Linked DNA regions of Verrucosispora sp. NA02020. The protein of the gene in region 1 interacts with the protein of each later gene in a pairwise test. Links are inferred from orthologs where the notes say so. Each region holds a gene or a part of one and is shown on either strand. Other genes may lie near its edges.

Evidence for each region.
Region 2: the proteins of uvrA (region 1) and uvrB interact in binary tests that used the Escherichia coli proteins (3 or more experiments, as listed by UniProt). The link is inferred for Verrucosispora sp. NA02020 from one-to-one orthologs.

What each region holds. Positions count from the first base shown.
Region 1 is NZ_CP054923.1:5,223,840-5,232,495, forward strand. The notes cover bases 5,130-8,656. They hold uvrA (excinuclease ABC subunit UvrA), read right to left. Parts: upstream 8,297-8,656; coding sequence 5,330-8,296; downstream 5,130-5,329. Other genes in these bases: HUT12_RS22775 (Rieske (2Fe-2S) protein), read right to left, coding at 5,130-5,171; rsgA (ribosome small subunit-dependent GTPase A), read right to left, coding at 8,461-8,656. In the rest of the region: excinuclease ABC subunit UvrC, read right to left, coding at 1-1,172; HUT12_RS22770 (penicillin acylase family protein), read left to right, coding at 1,368-4,622; more of HUT12_RS22775, read right to left, coding at 4,686-5,129. UniProt on the Escherichia coli protein: The UvrABC repair system catalyzes the recognition and processing of DNA lesions. UvrA is an ATPase and a DNA-binding protein. A damage recognition complex composed of 2 UvrA and 2 UvrB subunits scans DNA for abnormalities.
Region 2 is NZ_CP054923.1:5,354,252-5,369,559, reverse strand. The notes cover bases 6,623-9,539. They hold uvrB (excinuclease ABC subunit UvrB), read left to right. Parts: upstream 6,623-6,985; coding sequence 6,986-9,094; downstream 9,095-9,539. Other genes in these bases: HUT12_RS23810 (helix-turn-helix transcriptional regulator), read left to right, coding at 9,207-9,539; HUT12_RS33255 (hypothetical protein), read right to left, coding at 6,623-6,657. Also shown: HUT12_RS23845 (SDR family NAD(P)-dependent oxidoreductase), read right to left, coding at 1-317; HUT12_RS23840 (DUF3140 domain-containing protein), read right to left, coding at 428-856; HUT12_RS23835 (class I SAM-dependent methyltransferase), read right to left, coding at 995-1,798; rpsA (30S ribosomal protein S1), read left to right, coding at 2,127-3,614; coaE (dephospho-CoA kinase), read left to right, coding at 3,753-4,931; more of HUT12_RS33255, read right to left, coding at 4,942-6,622; more of HUT12_RS23810, read left to right, coding at 9,540-10,166; HUT12_RS23805 (antibiotic biosynthesis monooxygenase), read right to left, coding at 10,341-10,634; nicotinamide riboside transporter PnuC, read left to right, coding at 10,737-11,390; HUT12_RS33250 (AAA family ATPase), read left to right, coding at 11,387-12,499; HUT12_RS23790 (tyrosine-protein phosphatase), read left to right, coding at 12,730-13,524; HUT12_RS23785 (serine hydrolase), read right to left, coding at 13,478-14,371; translational GTPase TypA, read right to left, coding at 14,380-15,308. UniProt on the Escherichia coli protein: The UvrABC repair system catalyzes the recognition and processing of DNA lesions. A damage recognition complex composed of 2 UvrA and 2 UvrB subunits scans DNA for abnormalities.

The DNA.
Region 1 (8,656 bases):
TCGTCGAGCGCTTTGCCCCGCGTGGTGAGGTCGCCGGCCCGCTTGAGCTTGTGCCGGGCCAACGCGTCCTTCGCGTTGCGCTCGACCGTCTCCATCAGGGTGCGCTTGTCGCCGCGCTGCGGCACCCGCAGGGTCACGCGGCTGCCCCGATGGTGCGAGAGCCAGTCGGCGAGGGCCTCGGCGTCGGCGGGCAGCTCCGGCACCAGCAGCTCACGGGGGACGTCGGTCTCGCCCTGCTCACCGCCGTAGACCTGAGTGCAGAAGTGGTGCACCAGGTCTCCGGTGCTGAGGTCCTCGGTCTTCTCCACCACCCAGCCGCGCTGGCCGCGTACCCGGCCGCCGCGTACGTGGAAGACCTGCACGGCGGCTTCCAGCGGGTCGTCGGCGAACGCGACCACGTCGGCGTCGGTGCCGTCGCCGAGCACCACGGTCTGCTTCTCCATCGCCCGGCGCAAGGCGGCGACGTCGTCGCGCAGCCGGGCCGCCCGCTCGAACTCCAGCGCCTCGCTGGCCTCGGTCATCTCGCGTTCCAGCTTGCGGACCATGGAGTCGGTGCGACCGGCCATGAAGTCGCAGAAGTCGTCGACGATCTCGCGGTGCCGTTCGGCGGTGACGCTGCCGACGCAGGGCGCCGAACACTTGCCGATGTACCCGAGCAGGCAGGGACGGCCCACCTGCCCGGCCCGTTTGAACACCCCGGCGGAGCAGGTCCGCGCCGGGAAGACCCGCAGCAGCAGGTCGAGGGTCTCGCGGATCGCCCAGGCGTGCGAGTACGGCCCGAAGTAGCGCACCCCCTTGCGCTTGCTGCCCCGCATCACCTGTAGCCGTGGGTACTCCTCGTCGAGGGTGACCGCCAGGTACGGGTACGACTTGTCGTCGCGGTAGCGGACGTTGAACCTCGGGTCGTACTGCTTGATCCAGAGGTATTCGAGCTGGAGCGCCTCGACCTCGGTGCCGACGGTGACCCAGTCGACCGACTCGGCGGTGGTGACCATCTGCTGGGTGCGCTGGTGCAGCCCCCACAGGTCGCCGAAGTAGGAGTTGAGCCGGCTGCGTAGGCTCCGCGCCTTGCCGACGTAGATCACCCGGCCGGTGCCGTCGTAGAAGCGGTAGACCCCCGGCGCCTCGGGGATGGTGCCCGGCGCGGGACGGTAGGTCGACGGATCAGCCACACTCCGAGACTAGTCGCCACCCCCGACAGCCCTGATCATCCCCACTCGCCCCTTTCTCCGCCCGTCCGGGGTCGGCGTACCGGGGAGTCGTGATTGATGCCTTCCAATCTCGGGCGCCGACCCCTACCATCCAGTAACCGAATGTTCTTCACGTAATGATCCCGCCCGATGGTCCCCCGTCCACAGAGGATCGCCATGCCTGCTCACCCCGCCACCCGCCGGCTGCTCGCCGGTGCGACCGCCGCCCTCGCGGTCGCCACCGCGCTCGTCGGCGTGTCCTCCCCCGCCACCGCCACCCCCGTCCCCGACGCCGGCACCCTCGCCGTGAACGTCGCCAGCGCCTTCGCCGGCAACGACTACTGCCTCGGCGAGTGCTCCGAGATCCTGCCGCCCGGCCAGAACGGCAACGCCACCCTCGTCGAGGTCCTGGGCAACCAGGCGTTCGGCACGCTTCCCCGGCACTCCGCCGACCAGCTCGACACGTACGCCAACCTGGTCTACGGCTACGCCGGGCTGCGCGAGGACCAGGTCAGCACGTTCTTCCGGGACGCCTCCTTCGGCGTCGCCCCCGGCCAGGTCGAACGCGACTACTCCCCGCGTTCCGACGTGCGGATCGTGCGCGACCGGACCAACGGTGTCCCGCACATCACCGGCACCACCCGGGGCGGCACCATGTACGGCGCCGGGTACGCCGGAGCCGAGGACCGACTCTTCACGATGGACCTGCTGCGGCACGTCGGTCGGGGCACGCTGACCCCGTTCGCCGGGGGCGCACCGGGCAACCGGGCGCTGGAGCAGAGCGTGTGGCGCACCTCCCCGTACACGGAGGCGGACCTGCAGGCCCAGGTGAACGCCTTGCGCGGCAAGGGTGGGACACGCGGCGAGCAGCTCTACGCCGACGTGCAGGAGTACGTCGCCGGGGTCAACGCCTACATCCAGACCTGCATGGCCAACCGCAACTGCCCCGGCGAGTACGTGCTGACCGGTCACCTCGACGCGATCACGAACGCCGGTGGACCGAAGCCGTTCGTGATGACCGACCTGATCGCCATCGCCGGGGTCGTCGGCGGCCTCTTCGGCGGCGGTGGCGGCACCGAAATGCAGTCGGCGCTGGTCCGCATCGCGGCCCGGGCCAAGTTCGGTCCGACCGACGGCGACCGGGTGTGGAACGCCTTCCGGGGGCAGAACGACCCGGAGACCGTGCTGACCCTGCACGACGGGCAGAGCTTCCCGTACGGTGACGCCGCGCCGAACGCGCCCAGCGTGGTGCTGCCGGACGCCGGGTCGGCCCGGGTCGAGCCGATCGTCACCGACCAGACCGGCTCCGCCACCACCGCCACGACCTCGAACCGCAGCTCGGAACTGGCCGCCGCGCTCTCCGGGCTGACCATCGACCCGGCGCACCGGGGCATGTCCAACGCGGCCGTGGTCTCCGCCGCCCACTCGGCCACCGGACATCCGATCGCCGTCTTCGGGCCGCAGACCGGCTACTTCTCCCCGCAACTGCTGATGGTGCAGGAGTTGCAGGGCCCGGGCATCAGCGCCCGGGGCGCCGCCTTCGCCGGACTCAACCTCTATGTCCTGCTCGGCCGGGGCCAGGACTACGCGTGGAGCGCCACCTCCTCGATCCACGACATCACCGACACGTACGCGATGCCGCTCTGCGTGCCCGGCGGCGGAACGCCGACGCCGGCCAGCAACCACTACCTCTTCCGGGGCCAGTGCCTGGCGATGGAGGAGCTGTCCCGGGTCAACCGGTGGACCCCGACCGTCGCCGACAGCACCGCGGCCGGGTCGTACAAGCTGGTCGCCTGGCGTACCAAGCTGGGCCTGGTGGGCTGGCGCGGCACGGTGGGCGGGGTGCCGCACGCGTTCACCCAACTGCGCTCCACCTACGGTCGTGAGGCCGACTCGGCCATCGGCTTCCAGATGTTCAACGACCCGACCCAGATGGGTTCCGCCGAGGCGTTCCTCACCTCCGCCAACAACGTCGAGTACGCCTTCAACTGGTTCTACGTCAACTCCACCCAGTCGGCGTACTTCAACTCCGGGCTCAACCCGGTGCGGGCCGCCGGCAGCAACCCGAATCTGCCGATGAAGGCCGAACGGGCCTACGAGTGGCAGGACTTCGACCCGGCGACCGGCACCGCGCGGTACGCGCCGCGCTCGGCCCACCCGCAGTCGATCAACCAGGACTACTACATCAGCTGGAACAACAAGCAGGCCAAGGACTTCGGTGCCGCCGACGGCAACTTCAGCTTCGGTGCCGTACACCGGGGTGACCTGCTGGACAAGCCGATGAAGGCGGCCATCTCGGCGGGCCGCAAGTTCGACCGGGCCTCGCTGACCGAACTGGTGCAGCGGGCCGGGCTGACCGACCTGCGCGGCGCAGAGGTGCTCGGCGAGCTGATCCGGGTGCTGGAGAGCCAGCCGGTCACCGACAGCGCCCTGGCCACCGAGATCACCCGGCTCAAGGCCTGGCGACAGGCGGGCGCGCTGCGGGTGGAGACCGCCAAGGGCTCCAAGGTGTACCAGCACGCCGAGGCGATCCGTACCTTCGACGCCTGGTGGCCGCTGCTGGTGCGGGGCATGTTCCGCGACCAGCTCGGCACGGACCTCTACCAGTCCGTGATCAACGCGATGCAGATCAACGAGTCCCCGTCCGGCCTGCAACAGGGCGACGTGTCGAACCTGCCGTCCTCGGCGAACAGCGCGCAGACCCACAAGGGCTCGGCGTTCCAGTACGGCTGGTGGGGCTACGTCGACAAGGACCTGCGGGCGGTGCTCGGTGACCCGGTCGCCGGCGACCCCGGACGGACCTTCTGCGGCGCCGGCAACCTGGGTACGTGCCGTCAGGTGCTGCTGGACACGCTGCGCACCGCGTCGACGACCCCGGCCGCCCAGACGTACCCGGGCGACGCCACCTGCGCCGCCGGTGACCAGTGGTGCGCGGACGCGATCGTCCAGTCGCCGCTGGGCGGTATCAAGCACGCCACCATCGCCTGGCAGAACCGCCCCACCTACCAGCAGGTGGTGTCGTTCCCGGCCCGACGTGGTGACGCGGTGACCAACCTGGCGACCGGCCGTCCGGTGACCGCCTCTAGCAGCCAGCTCGGCAACGGCGCCGCCCGCGCCGTCGACGGTGACCTGAACACCCGCTGGGCCAGCTCCTGGTCGGACAACCAGTGGCTGCGGGTGGACCTGGGCTCGGTGCGGCAGGTCGGCCGGGTGGCCCTGGCCTGGGAGTCCGCGTACGCCCGGTCGTATCGCATCGAGGTCTCCGACGACGGCGCGACCTGGCGGACGGTCTGGTCGACCACGGCCGGCGACGGCGGCACCGACGTGCTGACCTTCGCCCCGCAACAGGCCCGCTACGTGCGGGTGTACGGGCTCACCCGGGCCACCACGTACGGCTTCTCGCTGTGGGAGCTGTCCGCGTACGCGCAGTGACGCGGACGGGCGCGGCCGGAGGCGAGTTCGCCCCGGTCGCGCCCGTATCCGTGTGCCCCGCTGTCAGGCCAGCGAGATCTGGTCCCCGTCGACCTTGACCTCCTTGGCCGGCAGGCCGGTGGTCGCCGGCCCGGCCTTGACCGAGCCGTCCTCGATGGAGAACTTGCTGCCGTGACAGGTGCAGTTGATCGTCCCGCCGTCGACGTTCGACACCGGGCAGCCCTGGTGCGTGCAGATCGGGTCGAACCCCTTGAACTCCCCGGCGCTGGGCTGGGTGATCACCACGCCCTGCGCGGCGAAGACCGCACCGCCGCCGACCGGGATGTCGGCGGTCCTGGCCAGTGACTGCGCCCCCTCACGGTCCCCGCCGCCGGGGTCACCGGTGTTGGTGACCTGAGGTCCGCCGCTGGTCGGGGCCGCGCCGTCACCGGAGTCGTCACCGCCGCCGCACCCGGCCAGCACTACCGCCGCGCCGACCGCGCCCACGCCGGTCAGCAGGCTCCGTCGGGTACGCGTGTCCGGTCCGGCCAGCACCTGATCGTCACTCATGCCGCCTCGCTTCTCTCTTCGGCTACCACCGTGCATGATCCGTGGCTACGTCTCTCGACACGCACCACTCTGCCCGGTGGTTCACCCGATCGGCCACTCGGGCGTACCCCAACGGGTGGGCCCGACCGCCGCCACGGGCGACGGCCGGGCCTCGCGGATCAGCGGGCGGCGGCCGCCTTGCGACCGCGCGTCTTGGCCCCGGTGGCCTTCGCGGCGGTGGACTTGGCACCGTTGGCCTTGGCGGCCCGGGCGGTGGCCGCCGTCGCGCCCTTGGCCGTGCCGTCGAGCTTGAGCACGGTCCGTAGGAACTGCCCGGTGTGACTCTCGGTGACCTCGGCGACCTCCTCCGGGGTGCCGGTGGCGAGCACCGTGCCGCCCCGGTGACCGCCCTCCGGGCCCATGTCGATCAGCCAGTCGGCACTCTTGATCACGTCGAGGTTGTGCTCGATGGTGATCACCGTGTTGCCCTTGTCGACCAGCCCCTCCAGCACCAGCAGCAGCTTGCGGATGTCCTCGAAGTGCAGGCCGGTGGTGGGCTCGTCGAGCACGTACACCGTCCGCCCGGTGGACCGCTTCTGCAGCTCGGAGGCGAGCTTGACCCGCTGCGCCTCACCGCCGGAGAGGGTCGGCGCCGGCTGGCCCAGCCGGACGTAGCCCAGGCCCACGTCGACGAGCGTCTTGAGGTGCCGGTGGATGGCCGGGATGGCGGAGAAGAACTCCGCCGCCTCCTCGATCGGCATCTCCAGCACGTCGGAGACGGTCTTGCCCTTGTAGTGCACCTCCAGGGTCTCCCGGTTGTACCGGGCGCCCTTGCAGACCTCGCACGGCACGTACACGTCGGGCAGGAAGTTCATCTCGATCTTGATGGTGCCGTCACCGGAGCACGCCTCGCAGCGTCCGCCCTTGACGTTGAACGAGAACCGGCCCGGCCCGTACCCCCGGACCTTGGCCTCGGTGGTCTCGGCGAACAGCTTGCGCACGTGGTCCCAGACGCCGGTGTAGGTCGCCGGGTTCGAGCGCGGCGTCCGACCGATCGGTGACTGGTCGACCCCGACGACCTTGTCCACGTGCTCCAGCCCGCCGACGCGGGTGTGCCGGCCAGGCACCAGCCGGGCGCCGTTGATCTGGTTGGCCAGCACCGCGTAGAGGATGTCGTTGACCAGGGTCGACTTGCCCGACCCGCTGACGCCGGTGACGGCGATCAACTGGCCCAGCGGGAAGTTCACCGTGAGATTGCGCAGGTTGTGCTCGCGGGCACCGTGCACCACCAGTTCCCGACCCGGCGTCTGCGGGCGGCGCCCGGCCGGGAGCGGGATCTCCCGACGTCCGGAGAGGTACGCCCCGGTCATCGACTCCGGGTTCGTCAGCAGCTCCGGCACCGAGCCGCTGTGCACGATCTGCCCACCGTGCTCCCCCGCGCCGGGCCCGATGTCCACGATCCAGTCGGCGGTGCGGATGGTGTCCTCGTCGTGCTCGACCACGATCAGCGTGTTGCCCAGCCCGCGCAGCCGGACCAGGGTCTCGATCAGCCGGTGGTTGTCGCGCTGGTGCAGCCCGATCGACGGCTCGTCCAGCACGTAGAGCACGCCGACCAGGCCGGACCCGATCTGGGTGGCGAGCCGGATGCGCTGCGCCTCGCCACCGGAGAGGGTGCCGGCGGCCCGGTCCAGGGAGAGGTAGTCCAGACCGACGTCGAGCAGGAAGCGCAGCCGAGCGTTGATCTCCTTGAGCACCCGCTCGGCGATCAGCTTCTGCCGGTCGGTCAGCTCGATGCCGGCCAGCAGGTCGGCGCACTCGCCGACGGACAGGTTGCACACCTCGGCGATGCTGCGCCCGGCCAGCGTGACGGCGAGCACCTCGGGCTTGAGCCGGGCACCGCCGCAGGCCGCACAGGGCACGTCACGCATGTACCCCTCGTACTTGTCCCGGGACCACTCCGACTCGGTGTCGGAGTGCCGGCGCTCGATCCACTGCACCACGCCCTCGAAGCCGGTGTAGTACGAGCGCTCCCGGCCGTACTTGTTGCGGTAGCGCACGTGCACCTGGTCGTCGGAACCGTGCAGGATCGTCTTCTGCGCCCGCGACGGCAGCGCCCGCCACGGCGTGTCGACGGTGAAGTGCTCGGCCTCGCCCAGCGCCTCCAACAACCGCAGGAAGTACTCCAGGTTGTGCCCGGTCGCCCAGGGCTGGATCGCGCCCTCGCGCAGGCTGCGCTCCGGGTCCGGGACGACCAGCTCCGGGTCGACCTCCTTCTTGGTGCCCAGGCCGGTGCACTCGGGGCAGGCGCCGTACGGCGCGTTGAAGGAGAAGACCCGGGGCTCCAGGTCCTCGATCGCCAGCGGGTGGTCGTTGGGGCAGGCCAGGTGCTCGGAGTAGCGGCGTTCCCGGTCCGGGTCGTCCTCGGCCAGGTCGACGAAGTCCAGCAGCACCAGACCGCCGGAGAGCCCGAGCGCCGCCTCGACCGAGTCGGTCAGCCGCTGCTTGGCGCCGGCCTTGACGCTGAGCCGGTCGATCACCACCTCGATGGTGTGCTTCTCCTGCTTCTTGAGCTTCGGCGGGTCGGTGAGCTGGTGCACCACCCCGTCGACCCGGGCCCGGGCGTACCCCTTGGACTGGAGCTCGGCGAAGAGGTCGACGTACTCGCCCTTGCGGCCGCGCACCACCGGGGCGAGCACCATGAAACGGGTGCCCTCGGCCATCGCCAGGACCCGGTCGACGATCTGCTGCGGGCTCTGCTTGGAGATCCGCTCGCCGCAGACCGGGCAGTGCGGCACGCCGACCCGGGCGAAGAGCAGTCGCAGGTAGTCGTAGACCTCGGTGATGGTGCCGACGGTCGAGCGCGGGTTGCGCGAGGTCGACTTCTGGTCGATCGAGACCGCCGGGCTCAACCCCTCGATGAAGTCGACGTCCGGCTTGTCCATCTGGCCGAGGAACTGCCGCGCGTACGACGACAGCGACTCCACGTAGCGGCGCTGCCCCTCGGCGAAGATCGTGTCGAAGGCCAGGCTCGACTTGCCCGAGCCGGACAGCCCGGTGAACACGATCAGGGCGTCCCGGGGCAGGTCGAGACTGACGTCACGCAGGTTGTGCTCGCGTGCGCCACGAATGATCAAACGGTCGGCCACGGTCCGTGTACTCCCGGGTGAGGATGACGAAGGAAGATCTGTCCGCTTTCAGGGATGAACCCGACCTTTCGGGCAAACCCGGCTTTCTGGGCGAACCCGATTTCGGGGTACGCCCAAGCGGTTGTGCCGGCGCGGAAAAGCGCCCCGGCAACTGTAGACCCGCCCTACGACAATCTGCCCCGACGGCGGGGCCGGCGGGCGGCGCGCCGCCCGGTCTCGTGAGCGATCTCGCGGTGCAGCCGTCGCCAGTTCTCCCAGCGCCGGGCGGTCAGCTCACCTGTCCGCAGCGCATCCTGGACGGCGCACCCCGGCTCGGCCTCGTGCCCGCAGTCGCCGTAGCGGCACTCGACCGCCAGCGCG
Region 2 (15,308 bases), 130 kb from region 1 along the record:
CGGCGGGCCGCCGTCTCGTCGAGGTCGGCCAGGTCCCCGCCGCCGGCGATACCGGCGTTGTTGACCAGGACGTCCAGCCGACCGTGGCGGTCGAGAGCGGCGCGGACCACCCGGTCGGGCGCGTCGGCCGCGGTGACGTCGACGGCCAGCGGCGTGATCAGGGGATGGTCGGTCGCGGTCTCGGTCAGCGGCGCGGTGCGGCGACCCACCGCGATGACATGGGCCCGGGCGGAGCTGAACGCCCGGGCGGTGGCCCGGCCGATTCCGGTGCCGGCGCCGGTGACGACGACGACTCGGCGTGGCGTGTGGTCGATCATGGCGCCGATCGTCCGACCCTGCCGTCAGCGGCAGGGTCAAGCCATGCCTCCGCCGGATCAGGTCGCCCGAGGGCGGCGGGCCGGGGTGAGCGTGTCGGGACTCGCCGACGTCAGCGTGCCGGGCCGCGCCGGTTCTTCGGTGGGCTGCCGTGCCGTTCCAGTGCCTTGCGGAACGGGCCGCCGGGCGGGGGCAGCGGCGCCTTGACCGGGTCGTGGCCCCAGTTCATCAGCGAGTACCGCCACCGTGTGTCGCGGACGTCGCCGCTGGGTCGCTGCGCCATGTGGCGACGGACGTAGCCGACGACCTTGCGCATGTGCTTGTAGTCGGCGGCGCTGAGCTGGTCCCGCTTGCGACGGAGCAGGTCGACGATCTTGCGGCCGGACTCGTGGCCGACCGACTCGCCGCCCTCGGTGCCCTTCTTCTGCCAACCGACGTGCTTGGACTCCGGCGTCTCCAGCCACTGCTGGAGCTCACCGGGCTTCATGTTCACCGCGTCGGTGAACTCACGGTAGGTCTGCTGGTCGTCGGTCCCGCTCACGGCGCAACACCTCCGGGTGGTGGGCGACGTCCTGGCCCGAGTCGGTCTCGGTCACGGCGCGGGTTACCCGGGGGTGCGGCACGGAAACGACGGGGGTGGCCGTCCACTCCCGTGGACCGGGTCCCGCGTTCCGCGATCTCAGTCGTGTCTCTCGGTGACGAAGACGGCGGTGCCGGGGAAGAGCCGGCCGCGCAGCGGGCTCCACTGCCCCCAGAGCCCCTCGTGTCCCTCCGGCCACTCCGGCTCCACCAGGTCCACCAGGCGGAACCCGGCACCGACCAGTTCACGGATCCGGTCGCCGAGGGTGCGGTGCTGCTCGACGTAGGTGGCCACGCCGGTGTCGTCCTGCTCCACGTACGGCTGCCGGTCGAAGTAGGAGTGCACGGCGGTCAGTCCGCCCTCGCCGGGGTCGTCGAGGAAGATCCAGCGCATCGGGTGGGTGACCGAGAAGACCCAGCGTCCGCCGGGGCGCAGGATCCGGTGCACCTCGCGCATCAGGGCGGCCGAGTCGTCGACGAACGGCACCGCGCCGAACGCCGTGCAGGCGACGTCGAAGCTGCCGTCGGCGAACGGCAGCGCCAGCGCGTCGGCCTGGGCCAGTGGTACGCGTACCCCGCTGCGGTCGGCGGCGCGCGCGGCGTGGCGCAGCATGCCGGCGGACAGGTCCACCGCGACCGGGTGGGCGCCCTGGGTGGCCAGCCAGCGGGCGCAGGACGCCGCGCCGCAGCCGACCTCCAGCACCCGGCGTCCGGCCACCTCGCCGAGCAGCCGGGCGTCGGCCTCGCGCAGCCCCTCCGGGCACCAGACGAAGTCCACGTCACCCAGGAAGGCCCCGTGCTCGGCCTGGTAGGCGTCGGCGTCGGTGTCCCACCAGTGGCGGTTGGCGCGGCGGATCTCGGCGTCGCCGACCCGGCGCCGGGTCACCCGGTTGTCGTCGTTCACCCGCTCACGCTAGGCGTCGGGAGGGGGTGGGGCGGCGGTGGGCCGGGGTGTCGTGGTGTCGGCTGGCCGAAATCTCCGCTTTCGCGGGTGGTGAGGTGATGAGGAGACGGGAGGGCTTGCACGCTGTGGTAATGCAGCGGGTAGGGTAGACGATGCGCTCGCGGATCGCGTGCCTCGGCAGGGAGCAGGTGCGCGGTCGACGGAGTCACATCACGATCTCGTTCAGCGATTTCCGGGTGGTGGGTCCGCCGGCGGATCCGTTGGCGCGCACAGGTCACCGCGACACCAGCCTGCTGTGACACACCATCCGACCGGAGCAACCGCCCACATGACGAGCAGCATCGAGGCCCCCTCGAGCGCCACCAAGGTCACCGTCGACGATCTCGGCTCTGAGGAAGCTTTCCTCGCCGCGATCGACGAGACCATCAAGTACTTCAACGACGGCGACATTGTCGAAGGCACCGTCGTCAAGGTCGATCGGGACGAGGTCCTGCTCGACATCGGCTACAAGACCGAGGGTGTCATCCCCTCTCGTGAGTTGTCGATCAAGCACGACGTGGACCCGGCAGAGGTCGTCTCGGTCGGTGACCACATCGAGGCCCTGGTCCTCCAGAAGGAGGACAAGGAGGGTCGGCTGATCCTCTCCAAGAAGCGGGCGCAGTACGAGCGGGCCTGGGGCACGATCGAGAAGATCAAGGACGAGGACGGTGTCGTCCGCGGTTCGGTCATCGAGGTGGTCAAGGGTGGCCTCATCCTCGACATCGGGCTGCGCGGCTTCCTGCCCGCCTCCCTGGTCGAGATGCGGCGTGTGCGCGACCTGCAGCCGTACGTCGGCCGTGAGCTCGAAGCCAAGATCATCGAGCTGGACAAGAACCGCAACAACGTGGTGCTGTCCCGCCGTGCCTGGCTGGAGCAGACGCAGTCCGAGGTGCGCACCGAGTTCCTCAACAAGCTCCAGAAGGGGCAGGTCCGCAAGGGCGTCGTCTCCTCGATCGTCAACTTCGGCGCGTTCGTCGACCTCGGCGGCGTGGACGGTCTGGTGCACGTCTCCGAGCTGTCCTGGAAGCACATCGACCACCCCTCCGAGGTGGTCGAGGTGGGCCAGGAGGTCGAGGTCGAGGTCCTGGACGTCGACCTGGACCGTGAGCGGGTCTCGCTGTCGCTGAAGGCGACCCAGGAGGACCCGTGGCGGCAGTTCGCCCGCACCCACGCGATCCAGCAGATCGTGCCGGGTAAGGTCACCAAGCTCGTGCCGTTCGGTGCGTTCGTCCGCGTCGACGACGGCATCGAGGGTCTGGTGCACATCTCCGAGCTGGCCGAGCGCCACGTGGAGATCCCCGAGCAGGTCGTGCAGGTCGGCTCCGAGGTCATGGTCAAGGTCATCGACATCGACCTGGAGCGTCGCCGGATCTCGCTGTCGCTCAAGCAGGCCAACGAGGGCTTCGTCGAGGGCGAGGAGCACTTCGACCCCACCCTCTACGGCATGGCTGCCACGTACGACAACGAGGGCAACTACATCTACCCGGAGGGCTTCGACCCGGAGACGGGCGAGTGGCTCGAGGGGTACGACAAGCAGCGCGAGACCTGGGAGAACCAGTACGCCGAGGCGCGGCAGCGCTGGGAGGCGCACCAGAAGCAGGTGCAGACCTCTCGGGCCGCCGAGGCCGAGGCCGCTGCCAACCCGCAGCCCGCCCCGACCGGCACCACCACCTCGACCAGCGCGGCACCCAGCCGTCAGGCCGAGGAGCCCGCGGGCACCCTGGCCACCGACGAGGCGCTCGCCGCTCTGCGGGAGAAGCTCGCCGGCGGTAAGTGACCCGCTGCTGACGACGACGGGCCCCGCCCCGACCTGGATGATCCGGGTCGAGGCGGGGCCCTCGCCGTCGACCGGCCCGCCCGCCCGTGCCGGCCGCGCGGGCTTGGCGCGGCGGCCCTGGTCAGGTTGACTGGTGCCGTGTTGAAGATCGGACTCACCGGCGGGATCGGCTCGGGCAAGAGCGCGGTGGCACGCCGGCTGGTCGAGCGCGGGGCGGTACTCGTCGACGCCGACCGGATCGCGCGTGAGGTCGTCGCCCCCGGCACCGACGGGCTGGCCGAGGTCGTCGCGGCCTTCTCCGAGCGGGTGCTCGACGCCGACGGCGCGCTGGACCGGGCCGCACTCGGCGAGGTGGTCTTCGCCGACGAGACGGCCCGCCGCCGGTTGGAGGCCGTCGTGCACGGTCGGGTGCGGGCCCGGACGGCGGAACTGGTCGCTGCGGCACCACCGGACGCCGTCGTGGTCAACGACGTGCCGCTGCTGGTGGAGGTGGGGCTGGCCGCCACGTACCACCTGGTGGTCGTGGTGCGCACGGAGGTGGAGACCCGGCTGCGACGGTTGGCCCGCGACCGGGGGATGAGCCGGGGTGAGGCGGAGCGGCGCATCGCCGCGCAGGCCGACGACGCCCGCCGCGCGGCGGCGGCGGACGTGCTGCTCACCAACGACGGCACCCTCGACGAGTTGCACGCGACGGTCGACGCGCTCTGGCAGGACCGGCTGGTGCCCTACGAGGTCAACCTGCGGCAGCGACGGCCGGTCCGGCTGGACCGGGTGCGCCTGGCCGAGCCCGACCCGACCTGGCCACAGCAGTACGCCCGGCTGGCCGCCCGGATCCGGCACGCGGTCGCCCCCGCCGACCTGCGGGTGGACCACATCGGGTCGACGGCGGTCCCCGGTCTGGCCGCCAAGGACGTCATCGACGTGCAGCTCAGCGTGTCGTCGCTGGCCGAGGCGGACGGACCGATGGCCGACCGGCTCGCCGACGCCGGGTTTCCCCGACTGCCCGGTGAGTGGTGGGACACCGCGCGCACCGGCGGCGGCCGGTGGGAGAAGCGGTTGCACGGCAGCGCCGATCCGGGCCGCCCGGTGCACCTGCACATCCGCCAGGACGGCTCACCGGGCTGGCGGTACGCCCTGCTGATGCGCGACCACCTGCGGGCCGATCCGGACCGGCGGGCCGCGTACCTGGGACTCAAGCGGGAGTTGGCCGCCTCCGCGCCGGAGAGCGGCACGTACGCCACGGCGAAGGACCCGTGGTTCGACGAGGAGCACCTGCGGGCCGAGGAGTGGGCCGCTCAGACCGGGTGGCGTCCCTGACCGGTCGCTCTCAGGTCGGCGGGGTCAGCCGGGGTGTCCGCCCGGTGGTCAGGTCGAGCTGTGCCCAGGCCCCGGCCGGGGTCCGGGTCTCCAGTCGGCGCAGCAGCCCGGTGCGGTCGACCCAGTAGCGGGTCGGTCCCCGGGCGGTCTCGACCTCGACGACGTCCACCGGGACGCCGCGGTGACTGTCGCCACGGATCCGCCGGGTGCTGCCCTGCGGGCCGGTGCCCCGGGCGGCCCGCAGCGCGGCGGACACCAGCGGGTCCAGAGCCGAGGTGCGGTGCGGGCCGGTCCGCCAGCCGGTGGTCGGAGGTGGCAGCGGTGGCCGTGCCGCCGGGTCCGCGCCGGGTCGGGTCTCGATCCGGGCCACCGTGCGCCGGCCGTGCCGAACCAGGACGCGGCGGTCCGTCGCGTCGAGTGCGGTGACGCCCAGGTACGCGGTGCCCGCCGTCCAGCTCAACCAGCCGGAGCCCCGCAGGTCGAGGTCGGTGCCGACCGGGCCGACCAGGGTGACGGTGGCACCACCGGCGGCGCGCAGCCGGGCGGGCAGCCGCTGCCAGCGGTGCCGTTCGGCGGTGGTGAGGGCACGGGGCAGGCCGGGGCGGCCACCCAGCGCGTCGACCGGGCGCAGCGTGGGCCGGTCGGCGCGGTGCAGCTGGAGATTCACCTGACCGACGCCGGGCAGGGTGGTCTCGACCCGGTGCAGCCGTCCGGTCGTGTCCAGCCAGTACCGGGCGACGCCGGTGTGGGGTGCGGCGCTGGGTGATCCGGTCGGGGTGGCGCCGCCGGTGGCGACGGGGCGCGGCAGGGACGTCTCCAGCACGTCGACCGTCTCGCCGGTGACCTGCTCGTGTCGCAGCCAGCGGCCGGAGAGTCCGTCGGCGGGTTCCGGCCGGTCGAGGGCCAGGTCGAAGACCAGGCCCAGCAGCGGGTCGAGGCTCCGGTCGGCGCAGAGCCGCCAGTCGTCGCCCGGGGGCATCAACGGCGGCATGGCGGGGGTCGACATGGCCTCCGGGTCGGGGCGGACCACGGCCACGGTGGGGGTGGCCTGGACCAGTCCGCGCAGCGGGCCGGCGCCGGGACCGCTGACGTCGAGGTAGACCAGCCGGCGGGCCCAGTCGACCCAGCCGAGCAGATCGGTGCGGCCGGCGGTGCCGCTCACCGTGAGGTGCAGTCCGGCACGGACGTCCCGGTAGTTGACGACCCGCATGGCGGCCAACCGGTCCCGCTCGGCGGCCGTGAGCTCACGGGCGGGCGGTGCGGCGGGCGCCCAGTTCACCAGGGTCGCGACCAGGGTGACGGCGGAGGCGGCGGCGGTCAGGGCGAGCGCGGCCAGAACGACGCGGCGACGCCGGGCGGCGACCTGTCGGGAGTGCCCGGCCGCCGGGGTCGTCCCGGCGAGGTCGTCGTCCTCGGCCGGGTTGCCGGCCGTCGGGTCGAGCATGCCGTGCGCCACGGCCGCCCGTCGGACGCCGGGGCGCGGTCGGGGTGCTGCGGCGGCCGGGTCGGTCCCGGACAGACCGAGGATCTCCGGTGGGGTGAGGCCGGCGCGGTGCCGGCGGGCACCGGCGCGGCGGCGGTTGCCCCGTCCGGCGGGGGCGTCCGTCGAGCGGTCGGGCGGGACGCGGATGCCATCGCTGCGTTCGGGCGGGGGGTGGGCGTCGGCCGGGTCGCCGGGTCGCTCGGGGCCGGTGTCGTCGGAGGCCGGTCGTGAGGTGTCCGTCACGGGAGGATGAACGGGCCGGACCGGGTCGGGGTGACGAGGTGGCGGTGCCGGCCGGGTCCTGGTGTGTAGGTGGCGCTCGCGGCGGCCGGTCTGCGCGTTCGGCGCGACCACGTCGGGCGCGCACGCCGGGCATGCCGGGTGCTGCGGCCTTCGGTGCCGGGGGCGGCGTGGCCTGTGGGGCCCGCCACCGGCCCGGTCGGCCGCCGCGAGCGGCCTACGGAAAAAGCGTAGCCGGGTGAGAAGAACCACACAATGCGAATATCGAAGCCGATCAGGTGCCGCCCGTAGTCGCGGCGGAGTGTCGGTCCCCGGGCGTACGGTTGACGTCATGGCGCTCGACATTCCCCGGCTCGACGGCCGTTTCCAGGTCGTCAGTGATTTCCAGCCGGCCGGTGACCAGCCGGCGGCGATCGACGACCTGGAGCGACGCGTCCGCCGAGGCGACCGGCACACGGTGCTGCTCGGCGCGACCGGCACCGGCAAGAGCGCCACGACCGCCTGGCTGGTCGAGCGGCTGCAACGGCCCACGCTGGTGCTGGCGCCCAACAAGACGCTCTGCGCCCAGCTGGCCAAGGAGTTCAGCGAGCTGCTGCCGGACAACGCGGTGGAGTACTTCGTCTCGTATTACGACTACTACCAGCCCGAGGCGTACATCCCGCAGACCGACACGTACATCGAGAAGGACTCCTCGATCAACGAGGAGGTCGAGCGGCTGCGGCACTCGGCCACCATGTCGCTGCTCACCCGGCGCGACGTGGTGGTGGTGGCGACCGTCTCGGCGATCTACGGCCTGGGCACCCCGGAGGAATACCTGGACCGTGCGGTGCGGGTCGCCGTCGGCCAGGAGCTCGACCGGGACCAGTTGCTGCGCCGACTGGTCGACATCCAGTACACCCGCAACGACATGGCCTTCCAGCGGGGCACGTTCCGGGTCCGGGGCGACACGTTGGAGATCATTCCGGCGTACGAGGAACTCGCCGTCCGCATCGAGCTCTTCGGCGACGAGGTGGAGAAGCTCTACTACCTCAACCCGCTCACCGGGGACGTGGTGCGCGAGGTCGACCATCTGCTGATCTTCCCGGCGACGCACTACGCGGCCGGGCCGGAGCGGATGGAGCGGGCGGTCCGCGACATCGAGGCCGAGTTGGGCGAGCGCCTGGCCGAGTTGGATCGGCAGGGCAAGCTGCTGGAGGCGCAGCGGCTGCGGATGCGCACCACGTACGACATCGAGATGATGCGGCAGGTCGGCTTCTGCTCCGGCATCGAGAACTACTCGATGCACATCGACGGGCGGTTGCCCGGCAGCCCGCCGCACTGCCTGCTCGACTACTTCCCCGACGACTTCCTCACCGTCGTCGACGAGTCGCACGTGACGATCCCGCAGATCGGCGGGATGTTCGAGGGTGACGCCTCGCGCAAGCGGATGCTGATCGACCACGGGTTCCGGCTGCCCAGCGCCGCCGACAACCGCCCGCTGCGCTTCGACGAGTTCCTGGAGCGGGTCGGCCAGATGGTCTTCCTGTCGGCCACCCCGGGGCCGTGGGAGTTGGAGCACGCCCAGGGCGAGTACGTCGAGCAGGTGATCCGCCCGACCGGCCTGGTGGACCCGGAGGTCGTGGTCAAGCCCACCAAGGGCCAGATCGACGACCTGATGCACGAGATCAAGCTGCGCACCGAGCGTGACGAGCGGGTCCTGGTCACCACGTTGACCAAGAAGATGGCCGAGGACCTGTCGGACTACCTGCTGGAGAACGGCATCCGGGTGCGGTATCTGCACTCCGAGGTGGACACGTTGCGCCGGGTCGAGTTGCTGCGTGAGTTGCGTCGGGGTGACTACGACGTGCTGGTCGGCATCAACCTGCTGCGCGAGGGGCTGGACCTGCCCGAGGTGTCGTTGGTGGCGATCCTGGACGCGGACAAGGAGGGCTTCCTGCGCAGTGGTCGGTCGTTGATCCAGACCATCGGTCGCGCGGCCCGTAACGTCTCCGGCCAGGTGCACATGTACGCCGACAAGATCACTCCGTCGATGGCGGCCGCGATCGAGGAGACCGATCGGCGCCGGGCCAAGCAGATCGCGCACAACGAGGCGCACGGGATCAGTCCCGAGCCGCTGCGCAAGAAGATCCACGACATTCTCGACGACATCTACCGCGAGGCGGAGGACACCGAGGCGACCCGGGTCGGTGGTGCGGTGCGCCAGTTGTCGCGGGGCAAGGCGCCGGTCAAGGAGACCCGTAGCCGGGCTCGGGGAGGTGCGGCCACCCCGGCCCGCGAGGGCATGGCGCGGGCCGAGTTGGCGCAGCTCATCCAGGAGCTCAACGACCAGATGCTGGCCGCCGCGCGCGAGTTGCAGTTCGAGTTGGCCGCCCGGATCCGCGACGAGGTCGCCGACCTCAAGAAGGAGTTGCGGGGAATGGACGCCGCCGGGGTGTCGTGATGGCCCGGGGCGGGTGTGGTGGCGCGTGGCGATATCGGTTCGTTGCATAGCGCGAGCAAGGTATTGCCGTGCGTGACTGTCCTGCGTACTCTCCGACGGTGGGGAGGCCGGGATGCCGTTGTCAGCAAGTCCTGTCATCCGCAGGGTTCGGCTCGGCGCGGAGTTGCGCCAGCTGCGCCGCGGGGAGTCACTCACCTTGGAGCAGGTCTGTGGCCAGCTCGGGTGGGCGTCCACGTCCAAGTTGTCCCGCATCGAGCTGGGTCAGAGTCGGCCGGACCTGGCCGACGTGCTGGATCTGCTCGACGTCTACCAGGTGCCGCCACCGCAGCGCGAGGCGTTGATCGTCATCGCCCGGGACGCGGCGGCCGGTCGCGGCTGGTCCCGGGCGCTGGGTGAGATGGGGGAGCGGCAACGCGCGTACGCGGAGCTGGAGGCGGGCGCGGCGGGCATCGTCGAGTACCAACCGGCCGTGCTGCCCGGGTTGGTGCAGACCCCGGCGTACGCCCGGCTGCGGCTGGCGGCTGCGGCGCTGATCGGTCCCGAGCTGGACCTGGAGGCCGAGGTGCGGGCTCGCGGGCTGCGGCAGCAGGTGCTGCGCCGGGCCGATCCGCCGCACTACACGGCGCTACTGGACGAGCGGGTCTGCGCCCTCGGCGGCATGCCGGTGGACGTCTGGCGGGAGCAGCTGTGGCACCTGGTGGCGCTGACCGAGCTGCCGCACGTCACCATCCGGCTGGTGCCCGGCGACGTCCCGTCCCACGACGGTGTGCATCCGTTGGCGGGCTTCTCGTGGTACGTCTTTCCCGATCCGGCGGATCCGCGCACGGTGATGGTGGAGACGCTCACCACCGACCTGCGGCTGGTCGCCGAGGCCGACATCGCCCGCTACGAACGGATGGTCGAGTGGCTGTCGGCGGTGGCGCTGCCGGCCACCGAGACCGCGGCGGTGCTGGCCCGGCAGGCCGAGCGACCGGAGATCCCCCGGCCCGCCGACCCCGTCGAGGACGCCGTGCGGGCTCCCGTCGAGGAGGTCCCGGCCGCAGAGCGCGACGCGGAGCGGCTCGCCGGCTGACGTTCGCCGGTCCGGGTCGGACGCGGACGCCGGACGCGATTAGTCGGGTGGGGACGCGCGGCCGGCGGGCCCGGCGCGCCCCCGAGCCCGTCGGGACCGCCGACCGCGCGTCGCGGGCACGATAGACGAGGGGTACGACACTTTTCGGTCCCGCGCCGGGCCGGGACGGCGTCCTCAGGCGGGTACGTCGACGAAATGCTCGACGAGCGGCGGACCGGCGAAGTGCGGACCGATCAGCCCGCGCCACCGCGCGAAGCGGTCGGTCTGCCGGAAGTTGACCTCGTGCGCCTCGACCGAGTCCCACTCGACCAGCAGCACGAACCGCGTGGGGGACTCGACACCCCGGGTCATCCGGACCGAGCGGCAGCCGGGCGTGTCGGCGAGGACCGGGTGCGCCGTGCGGTACGCGGCGGCGAACTCGTCCTCCTGCCCGGGAATCACGTCGATCAGCGCGACTTCAAGCACCATGTCAGCAGCCTCGCACGGCGGGCGGGTCGGGGTGGGCGCAGGGGTCTGTTCCACCGGCGGTCGGCGCTCTAGGGTGAGCGCGCGACAGACCCGGGAGGACCTGTGATCGACTGGCTCACCAGCACGGCGTTCAGCGTCGCCGGGGCGGGCATCAGCTGGGCGGAGCTGCTGGGCTTCGGCACCGGTGTGGTGAACGTCTGGCTGATCGCCCGGCAGCACATCGCCAACTGGGCGATCGGCATCGCCAACGTGCTGCTGCTCGGACTGTTGTTCTGGACGACGGGTCTGTACGCCGACGCGAGCCTGCAACTGGTCTACGTGGCTCTCGGCTGCTACGGGTGGTGGCACTGGTTGTACGGCGGCGAGCGGCGCAGCCGGCTCACGGTGACCCGGACCGGGCGGCGGGAGTGGTGGGCGCTCGGTGTGGCGGGGGTGCTGCTCACCGGCGGGATCTGGCTGCTGCTGGACCGGGCCACCGACTCGACCGTGCCGCTGCCCGACGCGCTCACCACGGCGCTGTCGCTGCTGGCCACGTACGGGCAGACCCGCAAGCTGGTGGAGAGTTGGTGGCTGTGGATCGCCGCCGACCTGATCTACATCCCGCTCTACGGGTACAAGGGACTCTGGCTGACCGCCGTGCTGTACGTGATCTTCCTCGGTCTCTGCGTGGTGGGTCTGCGGGCGTGGCGGTCGGACCTGCGGCGACGTGCGGTCGCCGCACCGGTGCCGCCCGGCCCGGCGCCGGTGGTCGCGTGAGCGGCGGGACCGACCCGGCGGCCACCCCGCCCGGGGACGCCCCCCGGTTCCGGCACGGCATGGTGGTCGGGAAGTTCTATCCGCCGCATGCCGGCCACCACGCGCTGATCGAGGCGGCGGCGGCGCGCTGCGCGACGGTGACCGTGGTGGTCGCGCCGTCCCGGTGGGAGTCGATCCCGCTCGCCGAGCGGGTCGCCTGGTTGCGGGAGGCGCACGCGGGCAGCGGCCGGGTCCGGGTGGTGGGGCGGTATGACGACCATCCGGTCGACTACGCGGACCCGGCGGTGTGGGACGCGCACTGCGCGGTGTTCCGGGAGGCGGTCGGGCCCGAGCCGGTGGACGCCGTGTTCTCCTCCGAGGAGTACGGCGCGGAGTTGGCCCGTCGCTTCGACGCGGTGGCGGTCTGCGTGGACCCGGACCGGCGGGCGGTGCCGGTCTCCGGTACGGCGGTCCGCGCCGACCCGGTGACACACTGGCGGTGGCTGAGCCCGCCGGTGCGGGCCTGGTTCGTCCGCCGGGTCGTGGTGGTGGGCGCCGAGTCCAGCGGCACCACCACGATGGCGGCGGCGCTGGCCGCCCACTACGACACGGCGTGGGTCCCCGAGTACGGCCGCGAGCTGACCGCCCGCAAGCTGGCGCTCCTGCGTCGGCGGGAGCCCTCGGCGACGGTCTTCGACGTGGCCTGGGACCGGGACGACTTCGTCGAGGTGGTCCGTGGGCAGCAGGCGGCCGAGGACGCGGCGGCCCGGGTCAGCGGCCCGCTGCTGTTCTGCGACACGGACGCCCGGGCGACCGCCGTCTGGGAGGAGCGGTATCTGGGCTCGACCTCCTCGGTGGTCCGGGCGGCGGCCCGACGTCCGGCGCTGTATCTGCTGACCGACCACGAGGGCGTGCCCTTCGACGACGACGGGCTGCGTGACGGCGAGCACCTGCGGGCCTGGATGACCGGGCGGTTCCGCACCGAGCTGGTCGGGTGCGGGGTGCCGACGGTGACGCTGTCCGGGTCGCACGCCGAGCGGCTGGCCACGGCGGTGGCGGCGTGCGACGCACTGCTGGCCGCCGGCTGGTCCCTGGCCGATCCGCTGCTCCCCGCCACCCACGACACCTAGCCTCCTAGGATGCCATAGCGGGAGGGCGGTGGGTCACACCAGAACGTCGGTCTCCTGCTCATAGGAAACTTTCCGCCGATCGACAATCCTCAGTCCGCATCTTTACTCCGGGCGGCACGCCGCGCCTGCCTGCCCGGGACGACGGGACCGCCCGTGTGGTGGTGATCGTCGGATCGGGCACCCTGGTAGGCGCGGTGCGACACGGCGAAGGAGAGGGTGGGAACGTGGGCCTGGAACGGGACTGGCGGCTCGTGGGTGCGCCCAACGCGCGGGATCTGGGTGGTCTGGTCGGTGCGCGGGGACGGCGGGTCCGGCCGGGGCGGCTGATCCGTACTCCCGCGTTGGGCCGGCTGACCGACGAGGACCTGACGGTGCTGGCCGGGCTCGGTCCGGTGTGCGTGGTGGATCTGCGGGACGACTCGGAGATGTCGGTGGCCCCGCCGGACCGGCTGGTCGGCGCGCCGACCGTGGTGCACCTGCCGGTGCACGACCCGGCCCATCCGGTCTTCACCTACGTCTCGGCGGTGCTGCTCGGGCACGACCTGGACGGGTACGCGGACCTGGCGCGGCAGGGGACACCGGCGGCGATGGCGGACATCTACCGCTGGTTCGTGACCGGGGAGTCGGCCCGGGCGGGTTTCGGCGCGGCGGTGCGGTTGGCGGCCGAGGCACCGAACCTGCCGTTGATGTACCACTGCTCGGCGGGCAAGGACCGCACCGGTTGGCTGACCGTGGTGCTGCTGCACGCCCTGGGCGTGGACGAGGCCGCGATCCGGGCCGACTACCTGGCCAACAACGAGTTGACCGAGAGCCTGCGCGAGGTGCTGATCGAGGCGATGCGGCGGCGGCATCCCGGGCTTGACGACGCGGCGGTGCGTCCGGTGCTGGAGGTCCGTCCGGAGTATCTGGACGCCGGGTACGCGCAGGTGCGGCGGGTGCACGGGTCGTTCGACGCGTACCTGCGGGACGGGCTGGGGGTCACCGGTGAGACGGTGGCGGCGTTGCGGGCCAACCTGCTGGAGTGAGGTGGTGGCGGTCGCGCCACAGCCGGGCGGAGATGTCGGCGACCAGGCGTCGGGCGTGTGCGTCGGCCGGGCCGCTGGGCTGTTGCGCGGTCAGCGGGGTGGTGGTGCAGACGACCAGCAGGTACGGCGGGGCGTCGGTGGGGAAGACCACTGCCGCGCCGTGGCGGACTCCGCGTACCCAGCCGTTCTTGTGGGCCAGCCGGGTGCCGGCGGGTAGGCCCTCGGCGATGTCCTGGCGGACCTGTTGGGCGCAGAGCACGTCGCGCATGGCGGCGCAGGCGGCGGGTGAGGCGACCGGCCCGGGGCGGGTGGCGCCGACGGCGACGGCGCGCAGCAGGGCGGCCAGGTCGGCGGCGGTGACCAGGTTGGTGATGCCGGCGTCGCGGGCGGCGAGGTCCTCGATGCCCCGGGCGGTGACGCTGTGCCGGGCGCCGGCCGCGGCCCAGACCTCGGCCACGGCGGGTCGGCCGACGTGGTCGAGGAGCAGGTTGGTGGCGAGGTTGCTGGACCGCACGATCATCCGTTCGGCGAGCCAGCGCAGCGGCACCTGCCGTCCGAGCCGGTCCCAGACCTCCTGGTCGTTGTCGTACTCGCGGACGCAGGAGTACGGAGGTGCGTCCGGGAGGGCGGAGGTGAACCGGTTGCGGACCGGCACCGGGGTGTCCAGGTCGAGCCGTCCGGTCTCGGCGGTGCGGTGCAGCGCGGCGAGCACCGCGAGTTTCATGGTGCTCGCCGCGTAGTGGGTGACCTCGGCGTGTCGGGTCCAGGTGGGCGGGGCGTCGAGCCGCCCCGCGTACACCGAGATCGTGCCGGGTTCCCGGTCCAGCCGCGCGTCGTCGGCGGACATGAAAGGGGTCAGCCGGCGTGCTTGCGGCGGGCGGCGGTGCGCGCCCGCTGGGTCTGGTCGAGCACGACCTTGCGGATGCGTACGGCGGCGGGGGTGACCTCGACGCACTCGTCCTCGCGGCAGAACTCGAGGGCCTGCTCCAGCGACAGCTTGCGCGGCGGGATCAGCTTCTCGGTCTCGTCGGCGGTGGAGGAGCGCATGTTGGTGAGCTTCTTCTCCTTGGTGATGTTGACGTCCATGTCGTCGGAGCGGGAGTTCTCCCCGACGATCATGCCCTCGTACACCTCGGTGGTGGGCTCGACGAAGAGTTGGCCGCGTTCCTGGAGGTTGGTCATCGCGAAGGCGGTGACGGCGCCGGCCCGGTCGGCGACCAGCGAGCCGTTGTTGCGGGTCCGCAGCTCGCCGAACCACGGCTCGTACGACTCGAAGACGTGGTGCAGGATGCCGGTGCCACGGGTCTCGGTGAGGAACTCGGTGCGGAAGCCGATCAGGCCGCGCGCCGGGACCAGCCACTCCATCCGGATCCAGCCGGTGCCGTGGTTGACCAGCTGCTCCATCCGGCCCTTGCGGGTGGCCAGCAGCTGGGTGATCGCGCCGAGGTAGTCGTCGGGCGAGTCGATGGTGAGCCGCTCCACCGGCTCGCAGGTGCGGCCGTCGATCTCGCGGGTGACCACCTGCGGCTTGCCGACGGTCAGCTCGAAGGACTCGCGGCGCATCTGCTCGACCAGGATCGCCAGCGCCAGCTCGCCTCGGCCCTGCACCTCCCAGGCGTCCGGGCGCTCGGTGGGCAGCACCCGCAGCGACACGTTGCCGATCAGTTCCTTGTCCAGCCGGTCCTTGACCATCCGGGCGGTGACCTTGGCGCCCTTGACCCGGCCGACCAGCGGCGAGGTGTTGGTGCCGATGGTCATCGAGATGGCCGGCTCGTCGACGGTGA